3 regions of the Rhizobium sp. CAU 1783 genome follow, and region 1 is predicted to be linked to each of the others. Evidence: predicted binding sites of a transcription regulator. Region 1 holds the regulator's gene; each other region holds the start of a gene.
What was found. The regulator LexA, encoded in region 1, represses DNA repair genes until DNA is damaged. The targets are predictions, from matches to a motif close to TGTTCNNNNTGTGTTCNG.
Positions count from the first base shown of each region.

Region 2: ACX93L_RS16955 (ATP-dependent helicase) is a predicted target of LexA. The motif match lies at 2,054-2,071, and genes of this name have one in related genera.
Region 3: ACX93L_RS08715 (DNA recombination protein RmuC) is a predicted target of LexA. The motif match lies at 1,996-2,013, and genes of this name have one in related genera.

Region 1 is NZ_JBTOLM010000001.1:1,225,290-1,229,488, forward strand. It holds gene ACX93L_RS05615 (ComEC/Rec2 family competence protein) at 1-2,025, shown strand, start outside; gene lexA (transcriptional repressor LexA) at 2,016-2,729, opposite strand; gene ACX93L_RS05625 (DUF1003 domain-containing protein) at 2,964-3,506, shown strand; gene ACX93L_RS05630 (VOC family protein) at 3,551-4,199, shown strand, end outside.
Region 2 is NZ_JBTOLM010000004.1:114,679-118,877, reverse strand. It holds gene acnA (aconitate hydratase AcnA) at 1-854, shown strand, start outside; gene ACX93L_RS16960 (DUF1223 domain-containing protein) at 1,065-1,814, shown strand; gene ACX93L_RS16955 (ATP-dependent helicase) at 2,132-4,199, shown strand, end outside.
Region 3 is NZ_JBTOLM010000002.1:404,747-408,945, reverse strand. It holds gene ACX93L_RS08725 (methyl-accepting chemotaxis protein) at 1-47, opposite strand, end outside; gene ACX93L_RS08720 (methyl-accepting chemotaxis protein) at 226-1,758, opposite strand; gene ACX93L_RS08715 (DNA recombination protein RmuC) at 2,111-3,265, shown strand; gene ACX93L_RS08710 (ribokinase) at 3,308-4,199, shown strand, end outside.

The DNA.
Region 1 (4,199 bases):
ATCCGCCTGACGGCAACGGCCGAGCCACGGTTGAAGCGGCCGCCCGAGCGGATCTCTATCCTGGCACGCGGCGCGAACCGGCCGGCTCTTCTGGGCGAGGCGATCCGGGGGCGGGCGCGACTTTCACCGCCTTCCGGGCCGGCGCTTCCGGGCCTCAATGATTTCGCCTTCGCCAGCTATTTCAACGAAATCGGAGCGGTGGGCTTCTTTCTCGGCCCGGCTCAGGCCGGCGCGGCCGGGATGGCGAGCAACGAGGGGTTCTGGATAATGGCCGACCGCGTGCTCTTTTCCTTGCGGGATCGGATCTCGACACGCATCCGCACGGAACTTGCGGGTGATCCCGGCGCCTTTGCCGCCTCGATCATCACCGGCGAGCGCCGCTCGATGTCGAAGGGCGCGACAGAGGCCTTGCGGCTCTCGGGCCTCGCGCACATCACCGCGATCTCGGGGCTGAACATGGCGCTGGCCGCGGGGATCTTCTTCGTCGGCCTGCGCAAGATCCTCAGCCTCCTGCCAGGGCTTGCCCAAACGATGCCGATCAAGAAGTTCGCGGCCTTCGGCGCGCTTGCCGCCGCCTTCGCCTACCTGCTGATATCAGGCTGCCAGGTCTCGGCGGTGCGTGCTTTCCTGATGACGGCAATCATGCTGGTCGCGGTGCTCTTCGATCGCCCGGCGATCAGCCTGCGCAACCTGGCCCTTGCTGCGATCGTGATCCTGGTGGTCAGCCCATCGGCGGTGATGGGGCCAAGTTTCCAGATGTCGTTTGCAGCGACGGCCGGTCTGATTGCCGGCTATGCCGCGTGGCGCAGCCGGCCGCGCAAGCCCTCCCTGCCATTCGCGATACCGGGTCTTTCCTTGCTTGCAGCAGGCGGGAAGATTCTTGGGGGGGCTTTCGCAACCTCCCTGATCGGCGGGTTGTCGACCGCGGCCTTCGCCGTTTCCCATTTTCATCGGCTGGCGCCGCACAGCCTGGAAGCCAATCTCGTGGCCATGCCGATCATCTCGATCCTCGTCATGCCGGCAGGGCTCGTGGCGATGCTGCTGATGCCTCTCGGTCTCGACGGGCCGTTTCTCTGGGTGATGGGGTGGGGGCTCGAATGGGTGATCGCCATCGCTGAGTGGATTGCCGGGTGGGACGACGCAATCCGCTTTTCGCGACTGCCGGGCTGGTTCCTGCCTCTGACCTCCCTCGGTCTGCTGATGTTGACGCTGCTCCGATCGCACCTCCGGCAGGCCGGAAGCCTTTTGCTCGGGGCGAGCCTACTCGCGGTACTCATCGCGCCGCTTCCACCGGTCGCCGACCTTTATGTGGCGGAGGACGGTCGCCTGGTCGGGATGTGGATGGAGCCAGGTCGGCTTGCCACCAACCGCGTCCGCCCTCCGTCGTTTATCTTCGACCAGTGGCAATCCGCACTTGGCTTTTCGGGCCATGAGCCGCCGGTATTCCTCGACAAAGCCGGCGACAAACAACCCTCTGGACAAGCCACCCAAAAGCAGGACGGGTCGAAGGCCGCGCAGGATGCGTTAGCGCCGGCAAAGGCCAGACCGCAACTTTCGGAGGCGGATCTGGAAGACGGCGAAAGGCGGATGAAGGCTGCACTCGCAAAAGCCTCCGGCCCGCGGTTCGCCTGTGAGGGAAAGTCATGGTGCGTCGCTGTCCTCGAGAACGGCTGGACCATCGCGACAGTCGAGGAGCCCGTCTTTGTCGGGGGCGCCTGTGACAGTGCGGATATCGTGATCGCGGCGAGGCGGACTGGATTTCAACGCTGCCAATCCGGCGCTCACCTTTTCACAGCCGAAACCCTCAGGCAGACCGGCGCGCTCGAAATCACGCTCGGTAATCGGCGGAGCCGCACATTGTCGGTCACCTCCGCCATCGAACGAGGAGACAATCGGCCATGGACCGTGCATCGCCTCTATGACTGGCGGACGGAACGTTTTGTCTTCCCGCCAACGCAGGACGAGTCGGCTCCCCGTTCCCACGAAAAAGGCGGGTTCGATGACCCGCCCTCGCTTCAGTGGTAACGCCGGATAAGGCCGACGAGCTTGCCTTGGATTTTCACCCGGTCCGGCGGGAAAATGCGCGTTTCATAGGCGGGATTCGCGGCCTCCAGCGCAATCGACGCTCCCCGGCGGCGGAAGCGTTTCAACGTCGCCTCCTCGTCGTCGACCAGCGCAACGATGATGTCGCCCGGATTGGCATTCGAGGCATTGCGGATGATGACCGTGTCGCCGTCGAGAATGCCGGCTTCGATCATCGAATCACCCTTCACCTCCAGGGCGTAGTGGTCACCGGAACCGATCATCTCGGCCGGAACCGTGATGTCGTGGGTGTTGTTCTGAATGGCCGAGATCGGCACGCCGGCGGCAATGCGGCCCATGACCGGAACGCTGACGGAGTTCGCGGCGTCCTCTACGGCGACCTTCGGCGGTGCGACCGGGGCGGGCTTGCCCAGGCTGCCCTCGATGACGCTCGGCGAGAAGCCGCGGCGCGGCTGGAGGCTCGGTGTATAGGCCTCGGGCAGCTTGATGACCTCCAACGCCCGGGCCCGGTTAGGGAGACGGCGAATGAAACCGCGTTCCTCAAGCGCCGTGATAAGGCGGTGAATGCCGGACTTCGAGGCCAGGTCGAGCGCATCCTTCATCTCGTCGAAGGATGGGGGAACGCCCGACTCCTTCATCCGCTCGTGGATGAACAGAAGCAGTTCCTGTTGCTTTCGCGTCAGCATGTTGCGGTGCCCCATTCGTGAAACAAATACAGAACATACACTATCTGTTCCATTTGTGTTCCGCAAGGGGATAAAAAAACGTGAAGAAGCCGTCAGATCTTGTGTTTTATCGGGAGGCCCGGTCCGCGGAATGGCCGCCTCAACGCATGCGACCGTTGACAGGGCAGTCCCCATATCGAATGACGGGGCCGGGGTCTGGTGTCCGCATGTGCGGCAGAGCGGAGACGGTGAGACATGTTTGGCGATATCGAGAAGAAGGTGTTCGGCAAGGCTGCGCATGAGCTCAGCGAAGCGGAACGCCGGGTCCTCAAGAAGGCCCGCGAGCGGCGGGTGCTTTCGACGAACGCAAGCGAGGATTTTCTCGCCGCCGCAACGCCCGGGCAACGACTTGCGGATTCGATCGCCCGGGTCGGCGGGTCCTGGGGTTTCATCGTCGGGTTCGGTGCCTTCCTGGTCGCCTGGGTGATCCTCAATACCGTCGTGCTGGCGACGCATGCGCTCGATCCCTATCCGTTCATCTTCCTCAACCTGTTGCTCTCGATGCTTGCGGCGATCCAGGCGCCGGTCATCATGATGAGCCAGAACCGGCAGGCGGCGCGGGACCGTTTCATGGCGGCCAAGGACTACGAGATAAACCTGAAGGCGGAGATCGAGGTGCTGGCGCTGCACCACAAGATCGATGAGCAGGTGCTGATCGAGCTCCAGGCGGCCCGGAGCGAGATTGCCGCACTGAAGGAAGCGGTGCTTGCCCTTTCATCGACGCGCGGGAGTGATTAGGTAGTCGCAAGAACGGTCTGTCAGGCGCAAGGAGTGCATTCCCGATGACATCCAAACAGCATGCGGTGGGAGCGGTCGACCACCTCGTCCTACCGGTTACGTCGCTCGAGGCGACACGCGCCCGGTTTGCTCAGCTCGGCTTCACGGTCGCGCCGGATGCGCGTCATCCGTTCGGGACGGAGAATGCCTGCGTCTTCTTCGGGGACGACACCTATCTCGAACCGCTGGCCGTCGGTAGCCGCGAAGAATGCGAGGCTGCAGCCAGGGCCGGCAACATGTTCGTCGCGCGGGATCAGGCGTTCCGCTTCCGCAACGGGCAGGAGGGCTTTTCCGCGATCGTGGTGAAGACGGTTGACGCGGATGCCGATCACGCGCGGTTTGCCGGCGCAGGCTTTTCCGGCGGACCGATGCTGCATTTCGAGCGCATGTTCAAGATGGCCGACGGCTCCGAGGTTCTCGGCGGTTTCAAGCTCGCCTTTGCCGCCGATCTCAGGGCTCCCGATTTTTTCCTGTTCGCCTGCGAACGGGTGAACCCGCTGCCCGCGGACCGCGGCGCGCTGGCCCGGCATGCCAATGGCGCACTCGGCCTCTCGGCGGTCGTGCTCGTCGAGGAAAACCCAAGCGATTTCCAGTATCTGCTCGAAGAGGTGTTCGAACAGCGCGCGGTGGAGGCGCACTCCTTCGGGATCGCGC
Region 2 (4,199 bases), on a different contig from region 1:
CTGACGTGTTCAAGGGCGACGAGAACTGGCAGGCCGTCCAGGTTCCGGCTGGCCAGACCTATGCCTGGGATGACAAGTCGACCTATGTCCAGAACCCGCCCTACTTCGTCGGCATGGGCAAGACCGGTTCCGGCGTGTCGAACATCGTCAACGCCCGCGTTCTCGGCCTGTTCGGCGACAAGATCACCACCGACCACATTTCTCCGGCCGGTTCGATCAAGGCAGCCTCGCCGGCTGGTGCCTACCTCATGGAAAACGGCGTCGGTGTCGCCGACTTCAACCAGTACGGCACGCGTCGCGGCAACCATGAAGTCATGATGCGTGGCACGTTTGCCAACATCCGCATCCGCAACCACATGCTCGGCCCGAACGGCAAGGAAGGTGGCTACACCATCCATTATCCGTCGAAGGAAGAGATGTCGATCTACGACGCGGCCATGAAGTACAAGGCCGAAGGCACGCCGCTGGTCATCTTCGCGGGCGTCGAATACGGCAACGGTTCGTCGCGTGACTGGGCCGCCAAGGGCACTAACCTCTTGGGCGTTCGCGCCGTGGTCGCCCAGTCCTTCGAGCGCATTCACCGCTCGAACCTGGTCGGCATGGGCGTCATCCCCTTCTGCTTCGAGGAAGGCACCACCTGGGCCTCGCTCAACCTGAAGGGCGACGAGACCGTCACCATCGAAGGCCTCGACGGCGAGATCAAGCCGCGCGAGAAGAAGATCGCCAAGATCACCTATGCCGACGGTTCGGTAAAGGAGATCCCGCTGGTCTGCCGCATCGATACGCTGGACGAAGTCACCTACGTCAACAACGGCGGTATCCTGCAGACCGTTCTGCGCGATCTCGCCGCCTGAGCATGAACGCATCCTGAAAAGGGCCGCCGGGCATTCCCGGCGGCCCTTTTTCTCGTCCGGGGCGAGCCGCTCTTGTCCTCTCGGAGGTTTCACCCCATCGTGACTTTGACGGAACACGATGACGGGCTATTTCTGTCATTAACCGAAAGCCGAACCACCATCGACCGCATCGCGGCCCGTGTCGGAAAGCACTGAACAGGTTTTGCAGCCATGATCTTGAGGATCGTTTCCGGCCTGGCATTCTGCGGCGTGATCGCGCTGTCCGGAGCCGTGCGCGCCGGCGACGCGGCGACGCCGAAAGGGGTGATCGAACTCTTCACCTCGCAAGGCTGCAGTTCCTGCCCGCCGGCCGACCGCGCACTTGCGACACTGGTCGAGCAGGGCGGCATCGTGGCGCTGTCCTATCATGTGGACTACTGGAACTATCGGGGTTGGGCCGACACGCTGGCCTCCCCGGAAAACACCGCCCGCCAATATGCCTATGCGCGCAGCCTCGGCCGTAGCGGCGTCTATACGCCCCAGGCGATCATCAACGGCCGCGATCACCTAAAGGGCACGGATGCGGAAACTCTCGACGGCCGGCTGGAGGCGCTCCGCGCCAGGGGAGAGGGCCTGGTGGTCCCGATCGAGGCCAGACGCAAGGGTGACGAGCTCGCCATCCGCATCGGTGCCGGCGCAGGCAAGGCCGACGTCGTGGTCGTCTACTTTCGCAAGCTGCAGTCGGTCGACGTGCTGAACGGCGAAAACATGGGCAAGACCATCGACTACGTGAACAGCGTGACCGACGTGCAGACCGTCGGCATGTGGGAAGGCCCGGCGCTCGAACTCGTGCTGCCGGCCAAGATAATCGGCCAGGACGGCACGGACGGCTGCGCCATCCTCCTGCAATCGACGGGACCGCACGGCGAACCGGCAGCCATTCTCGGTGCGACCATGTGGGTTGATACGACGAAGTCGTGATCTTGGCAGGTCCGGCCCGGAAGCATTGGGGGGCTGGGGGTAAGGGGTCAATGCGCCAGACCGGACCCTCTTGGCGCGACGCGCCAACCAAGTTTGACTAATCTCAAGTCCAAATTGGGCGCTGTTTTGTTCAAAATGGGGCGCTGCGAAAAATTGTGCCCCTGCACACCGTAACCGGCGGGCATCGGGGCCACCCCGTCCGTCAGATGACCGGATAATAGGCGCATAGGCGCACGTACAGTTCCCTTTCTGTTCTTGCCAAATCGGCGAATGTCGGGCAAACCGGATAGGCGATCGCAGCAAGGACGAAGACCCGCATGACGGCAGCACATCTGGAGACGCTGAACGACAGGCAGAAAAGCGCCGTCGTGCATGGCATCGGTCCGGAGGGTGCAAAGGCCGAGGGGCCGCTGCTGATCATCGCCGGGGCCGGTTCCGGAAAGACCAACACGCTCGCCCATCGCGTCGCCCATCTGATCGTCAACGGCGCCGATCCGCGCCGCATCTTGCTGATGACCTTCTCGCGCAGGGCGGCAAACGAGATGGCACGCCGCGTCGAGCGCATCTGCAGGAAGGTGCTCGGGACCAATGCCGGGGTGCTGACCGACGCATTGACCTGGGCCGGAACATTCCACGGCATCGGCGCGCGGATCCTTCGCGACTATGCCTACGAGATCGGCCTCGACCCCGGCTTCACCATCCATGATCGGGAAGATTCGGCAGATCTGATGAACCTGATCCGGCACGACCTCGGCCTGTCGAAGACGGAAGGTCGCTTTCCGACCAAGGGTACCTGCCTTGCCATCTACTCCCGCGCCGTCAATTCGGAAACGCCGCTGGCCGAAGTGCTGCGCAGCGCCTATCCGTGGTGTGCGACCTGGGAGAAGGAACTGCGCGACCTCTTCGCCGCCTATGTCGAGGCCAAGCAGGCGCAGAACGTGCTCGACTACGATGACCTTTTGCTCTACTGGGCGCAGACGGTCAGCGATCCGGACCTTGCCGCCGATATCGGCGGGCGCTTCGACCACATGCTGGTCGACGAGTATCAGGACACCAACCGCCTGCAGTCGTCGATCTTGAAGGCCATGAAGCCGGACGGCAGGGGACTGACGGTCGTCGGCGACGACGCCCAGTCGATCTATTCGTTCCGCGCAGCAACGATCCGCAATATTCTGGATTTCCCGGCAAGCTTCGATCCGCCGGCCGACATCGTCACTCTCGACCGCAACTATCGCTCCACGCAGCCGATCCTGGCCGCCGCCAACGGTGTGATCGACCTTGCCCGCGAGCGTTTCACCAAGAATCTCTGGACCGAGCGGCAGTCCGAGGACCGGCCCCGGCTGGTGACCGTCCGCGACGAGGCCGAGCAGGCAAACTACATCGTCGAGCATATCCTCGAGAATCGCGAACGGGGCCAGACGCTGAAGGACCAGGCGGTGCTGTTTCGCGCCTCGCACCACTCGGGTCCGCTGGAGATCGAGTTGACCCGGCGCAACATTCCCTTCGTGAAGTTCGGCGGGCTGAAGTTCCTCGACGCCGCCCACGTCAAGGATCTGCTGGCGGCGCTCCGCTTCGCCCAGAACCCACGCGACAAGGTGGCAGGCTTCCGCCTCATGCAACTGCTTCCGGGCGTAGGCCCGCAGACGGCCTCGAAGATCCTCGATGCGATCGCCACGGACCCGCAGCCGCTCGCGGCCCTCGCGGAAATCCCGCCGCCACCACGCACCGGCGAAGACTGGGGCCGTTTCGTCGACATGCTCAATGCCCTGGGCAAGGGCGAGGCCGGTTGGCCCGGCGAGATCGAAATCGCGCGGCTGTGGTATGAGCCACATCTCGACCGTCTCCATGAGGACGGCGACACCCGCAAGGCCGATCTCCTGCAGCTTGGCCAGATCGCCTCCGGTTACGCGTCACGAGACCGCTTTCTGACCGATCTTACGCTCGATCCGCCGGATGCGACCAGCGACCAGGCCGGGGTGCCGCTACTCGACGAGGATTATTTGATCCTCTCGACGATCCACTCCGCCAAGGGCCAGGAATGGACGTCGGTCTTCGTGCTGAACTGCGTCGACGGCTGCATTCCCTCCGACCTTGCCGTTGGCACGACGGCCGAGATCGAGGAAGAGCGGCGCCTGCTATACGTGGCGATGACCCGGGCAAAGGACAGCCTCCACCTGACCATTCCGCAGCGCTTCTTCACTCATGGGCAGAATGCCCAGGGTGACCGGCATGTCTATGCCGCACGCACCCGCTTCATTCCAGCGACGCTCCTACAGTTCTTCGAAAGCAGCGCGTGGCCGCAGGCGCAGCCGTCCTCAGGTCCAACGCGCGACGCACGCCAGATCCGGCTGGATGTCGGCGCTCGCATGCGCGGCATGTGGAAGT
Region 3 (4,199 bases), on a different contig from region 1:
AGAAATGCCAGACGTTCCGTCAAATTCTTGTCTGCTTCTACACTCATTTGTTCGCCATGACTTACGTGGAGGCGGACAAACGCCCCCTAGATTTCAGGAATATGTCGAAAGAATTCGAGAAAATCCTGAACAGACCATGAAGATCCTCGGCGAGAAATGAGAAATCCCGGGACGGTCGGTGTCACGATCGCCCCGGGATGAAACAGGTCTGCAATTTGCGATTGGTCAACTTGCGCGACGATAGGACGAGATCCGGTCACCGGCGCGTCGTCCCGCGCCGGAATCGTCGGCGGCATCGTGGTCACGGGTCTTGAAGCCCCGCAGAGCCGCCACCAGACGTTCCACTTCGTCACGCAGTGTGGCCGTTTGAGCGGATGTTTCCTCGACCATGGCGGCGTTCTGCTGGGTGATCTGATCCATCGAGGATACGGCGGTGTTGACCTCCTTCAGGCCTCCCGCCTGGTCTGACGCGGCCGTGGCGATATCTGCAACTATACCGTTTATTTCATCAATACGGGAAATGATCTGGTCGAGAGCCTGGCCGGCGTGATTAACGAGGCCGACACCCGTCTGAACCTGGCCGGAACTCTGTGAGATCAGGCTCTTGATCTCCTTTGCAGCGCTCGCACAGCGCTGGGCGAGTTCGCGAACTTCCTGAGCGACGACCGCGAAGCCGCGGCCAGCCTCTCCCGCACGGGCCGCCTCAACACCGGCATTGAGCGCCAGAAGATTGGTCTGGAAGGCGATCTCGTCGATGACGCCGATGATCTTTGAGATCTCGTCGGAGGATTTTTCGATGGCGCCCATGGCGTTGACCGCGCTGGTGACAACCTCGCCGGAAGCACGGGCCTCCTCCAAAGCAACGCTCACGACGCCCGCGGCCCTCTGCGCGCCGCTTGCCGCGAGGGTCACGTTCTGCGTGAGTTCGTGCAGGGCGGCGGTACTCTCTTCAAGACCCGCAGCCTGCTGTTCCGTCCGGTGGGCGAGGTGATCGGATGCGTCCGAAATCGCGCTTGCCGAGCGCAGGATCTCTTCTGCGGCGCTCCGCACCGTGCCGATCGTGTCGCGCAGTTTCTCGACGGAGGAATTGTAGTCATTCGCCATGCCGACAAAATTCTGCGGCTGCTCGACAGGCATCTTCGCCTCGAGGTCACCCTGGGCCAGCTTCGTCAGCACGGCACTCAGTGCCGCAAGCGCGAGGGCCTGTTCGTGCTCGGCCTTCGCCCGCGCCTCTTCGGCCGCCTTGCGCTCGGCTTCCAGGATATCGAGATAGACCGTGATGGAATAGTCCATGTCGAGCAAGGCCGCCTTGACGAGCACACCGATTTCCTGGCCGAGCGCCTCACCCTGTTTGCGGGCAAAGCGCGTCGGCCAGCGCTCGCGCATCACGGAGTGAACCAGTTGCTCGACGAGAAGGGCGTAGCCGCCGATATACCAGCGCGGTTCGAGACCGATGCGGGCATGTGCCTTGCCGACCGCCGTGACGCCTTCGACGTACTGGCCGTCGAACTGGGCCGCGGTCACGACCGACCAATGCCCCTCCTGCCGCTTCTTGGCGCTTTGGATATGCTCCTCGTTGCGGAAGAAGGCAGCGGTTTCCGGCGTGCTTCGGACCTTCTTGTAGAAGGTATCCAATGCCGCACCGATATTGGCCCGGACGGTCGGCGCCAAGGTCCGGAGGGTGTTTCGGGCGGCCTTGTCCAGGCCGAGAAACTCGAGGCGCGCCTCAAGCGCACCCTTTTCGTCATGCTTTGTCATAGCCAACCCCCGCGTTGCATCTTGACGTTTGCGAACTACTTCAAGGAAGTATTTTTTAGTAGTTCATTATCTACTTAAAAGGGTAAACATTCCATTTACCTAATGAACATCATGTGTCTTTTTCTTGTATTAGCATGTTACATTTCCACCCGCGCGAGCATGCATGACGTTTGTCAATTACCTCGGAAACCGTGGCGTATAACGGCGCTCCACTCCAATCTGCGGCACCGATTGCGATGTTCCCGATTTGATCTGTCTCTGCCGACCGAATCTGCTAGTCTCCCCCGTCATGGACACGACAGCACGACTGCCCTTCGACCCCGGCACTCTCCTGGCCTCCCCGACAGCCGTCATGGCAATCGCGGGGGGAATCCTGCTTGTCGGGATGGCATTGCTGGCAATCACCATCCGTCGGGGCGGACGATTGCGACTGGAGCTCGAGGCGGAAACGCTGCGCCGGGAGGCTGCCGCCGAGGCAAGGCTTGCCGAGCTTCTGAAGTCTCAGGCCGAGATGCAGGGGCGTCTTGCCGCCATGTCGGACGTATTCGGCAATCGGCAAGCGGAACTCAACCAGGCGATCAACCAGCGCCTCGACGGATTGACCCACCGCATCGGCGCCACGATCACCGAACAGACCAAGTCCACCCACGAAAATCTGAGGCATCTTCAGGAGAGGCTGGCATTGATCGATGCCGCCCAGAACAACATCCAGTCGCTGGCGAAGGATGTGGTCGGTCTTCAGGCGATCCTTTCGAACAAGCAGACGCGAGGCGCCTTCGGCCAATCTCGCATGGAGACCATCGTCGCGGACGGCCTGCCGATGGGGGCCTATACCTTCCAATCCACGCTCTCGAACGGCATGCGGCCCGATTGCACGATCCGCATGCCCAACAATTCGCCACCGCTGGTGATCGACGCCAAGTTTCCGCTCGAGGCGTGGAATGCGATCCGCGACGCCGACACGGCCGAGGCAAAGAAGCTCGCCGGTCAGCAGTTCCGCCGCGACATCGAGGTCCATATCCGGGATATCTCGGAAAAGTACCTGATTGCCGGCGAAACCCAGGACATGGCTTTCCTGTTTGTCCCGTCCGAGTCGATCTTCGCGGAAATCCACGAGAATTTCGAAGCGGTCGTCCAGAAGGCGCACCGGCTGCGGGTCGTCATCGTCTCGCCTTCTCTGCTTATGTTGTCGATCCAGGTGATCCAGGCTGTGCTGAAGGATCAGCGCATGCGCGAGCAGGCGCATGTCATCCAGGGAGAGGTCCTGCATCTGATGGAGGATCTGGCACGCCTTGACGATCGAACGCGAAAACTGCAAGGCCATTTCCTCGCCGCGCAAAAGGACGTGGACATGATCCTGACCTCGGCCGACAAGCTGACAAAAAGAGGCGCGCGGATCGAGGCCCTGGAGTTCGAGACGGCTGCGGCCGCACCCGTGGAGGAAGGTCCGCGCACGGTCGAGAGCCGGACGGGCCTGCTGAAGCTCAGAATAGTAGATGAGGACTAGCCAACGGTACCGCCGGCGGCCCCACCCAGGAACGGAACGCAGATGATTTCAGTATTCGGCTCCATCAACATGGATCTGATCGCAACCACCCCGCGGCTTCCCAAGCCCGGCGAAACGGTGGCCGGAACCGGCTTTTCGACGGCGGCTGGTGGCAAGGGCGCGAACCAGGCTCTTGCCGCGCGGCGTGCCGGCTCCGTGGTCAGGATGGCCGGTGCCGTCGGACAGGACGAGTTCGCGGCTCCCGCCCTCGCCCTCCTCGATGCCGCCGGTACCGATCTTTCCTCCGTCCGCCATGTCACTGGACCGACAGGTACTGCGCTGATCCTGGTGGGCGGCGACGGCGAGAACATGATCTCCGTCGTGCCTGGTGCGAACGGCACTATTACGGAGGCAGACGCCTCAGCGACCGTCAACACCCTGCAGCGGGGCGACTACCTGATGCTCCAACTGGAAGTTCCGGCGGCAGCGGTCGAACGCGCTCTGACGGATGCCCGAACCCGCGGCGTGACAACCATCATCAACATCGCGCCGCTGACCGCCGATGCCGCGCGCCTCGGTCGCGCGGCTGACATCGTTATCGCCAACGAGACGGAGTTCGAACTGCTTGCCGGGCGCGACGGAATGACGGCAGCCGTGCGGGAAGACGCGCTGATGACACTGCATCGCGAGACCGGCCAGACCCTGATCGTGACCCTTGGAGCGGACGGGGTGATTGCGGCACGGGGTGGCAAGCTTCATCGCACCAAAGGGCTTCACATCACGCCGGTCGACACGGTCGGCGCGGGCGACACCTTCTGCGGCTACCTTGCCGCAAGCCTGGACCAGGGACTGGATTTCGAGACTTCGCTTCGTCGGGCCGCCGTCGCCGGCTCCCTCGCCTGTCTGAAACACGGCGCCCAACCTTCCATTCCGACCGCTGAAGAGGTCGCGGCAC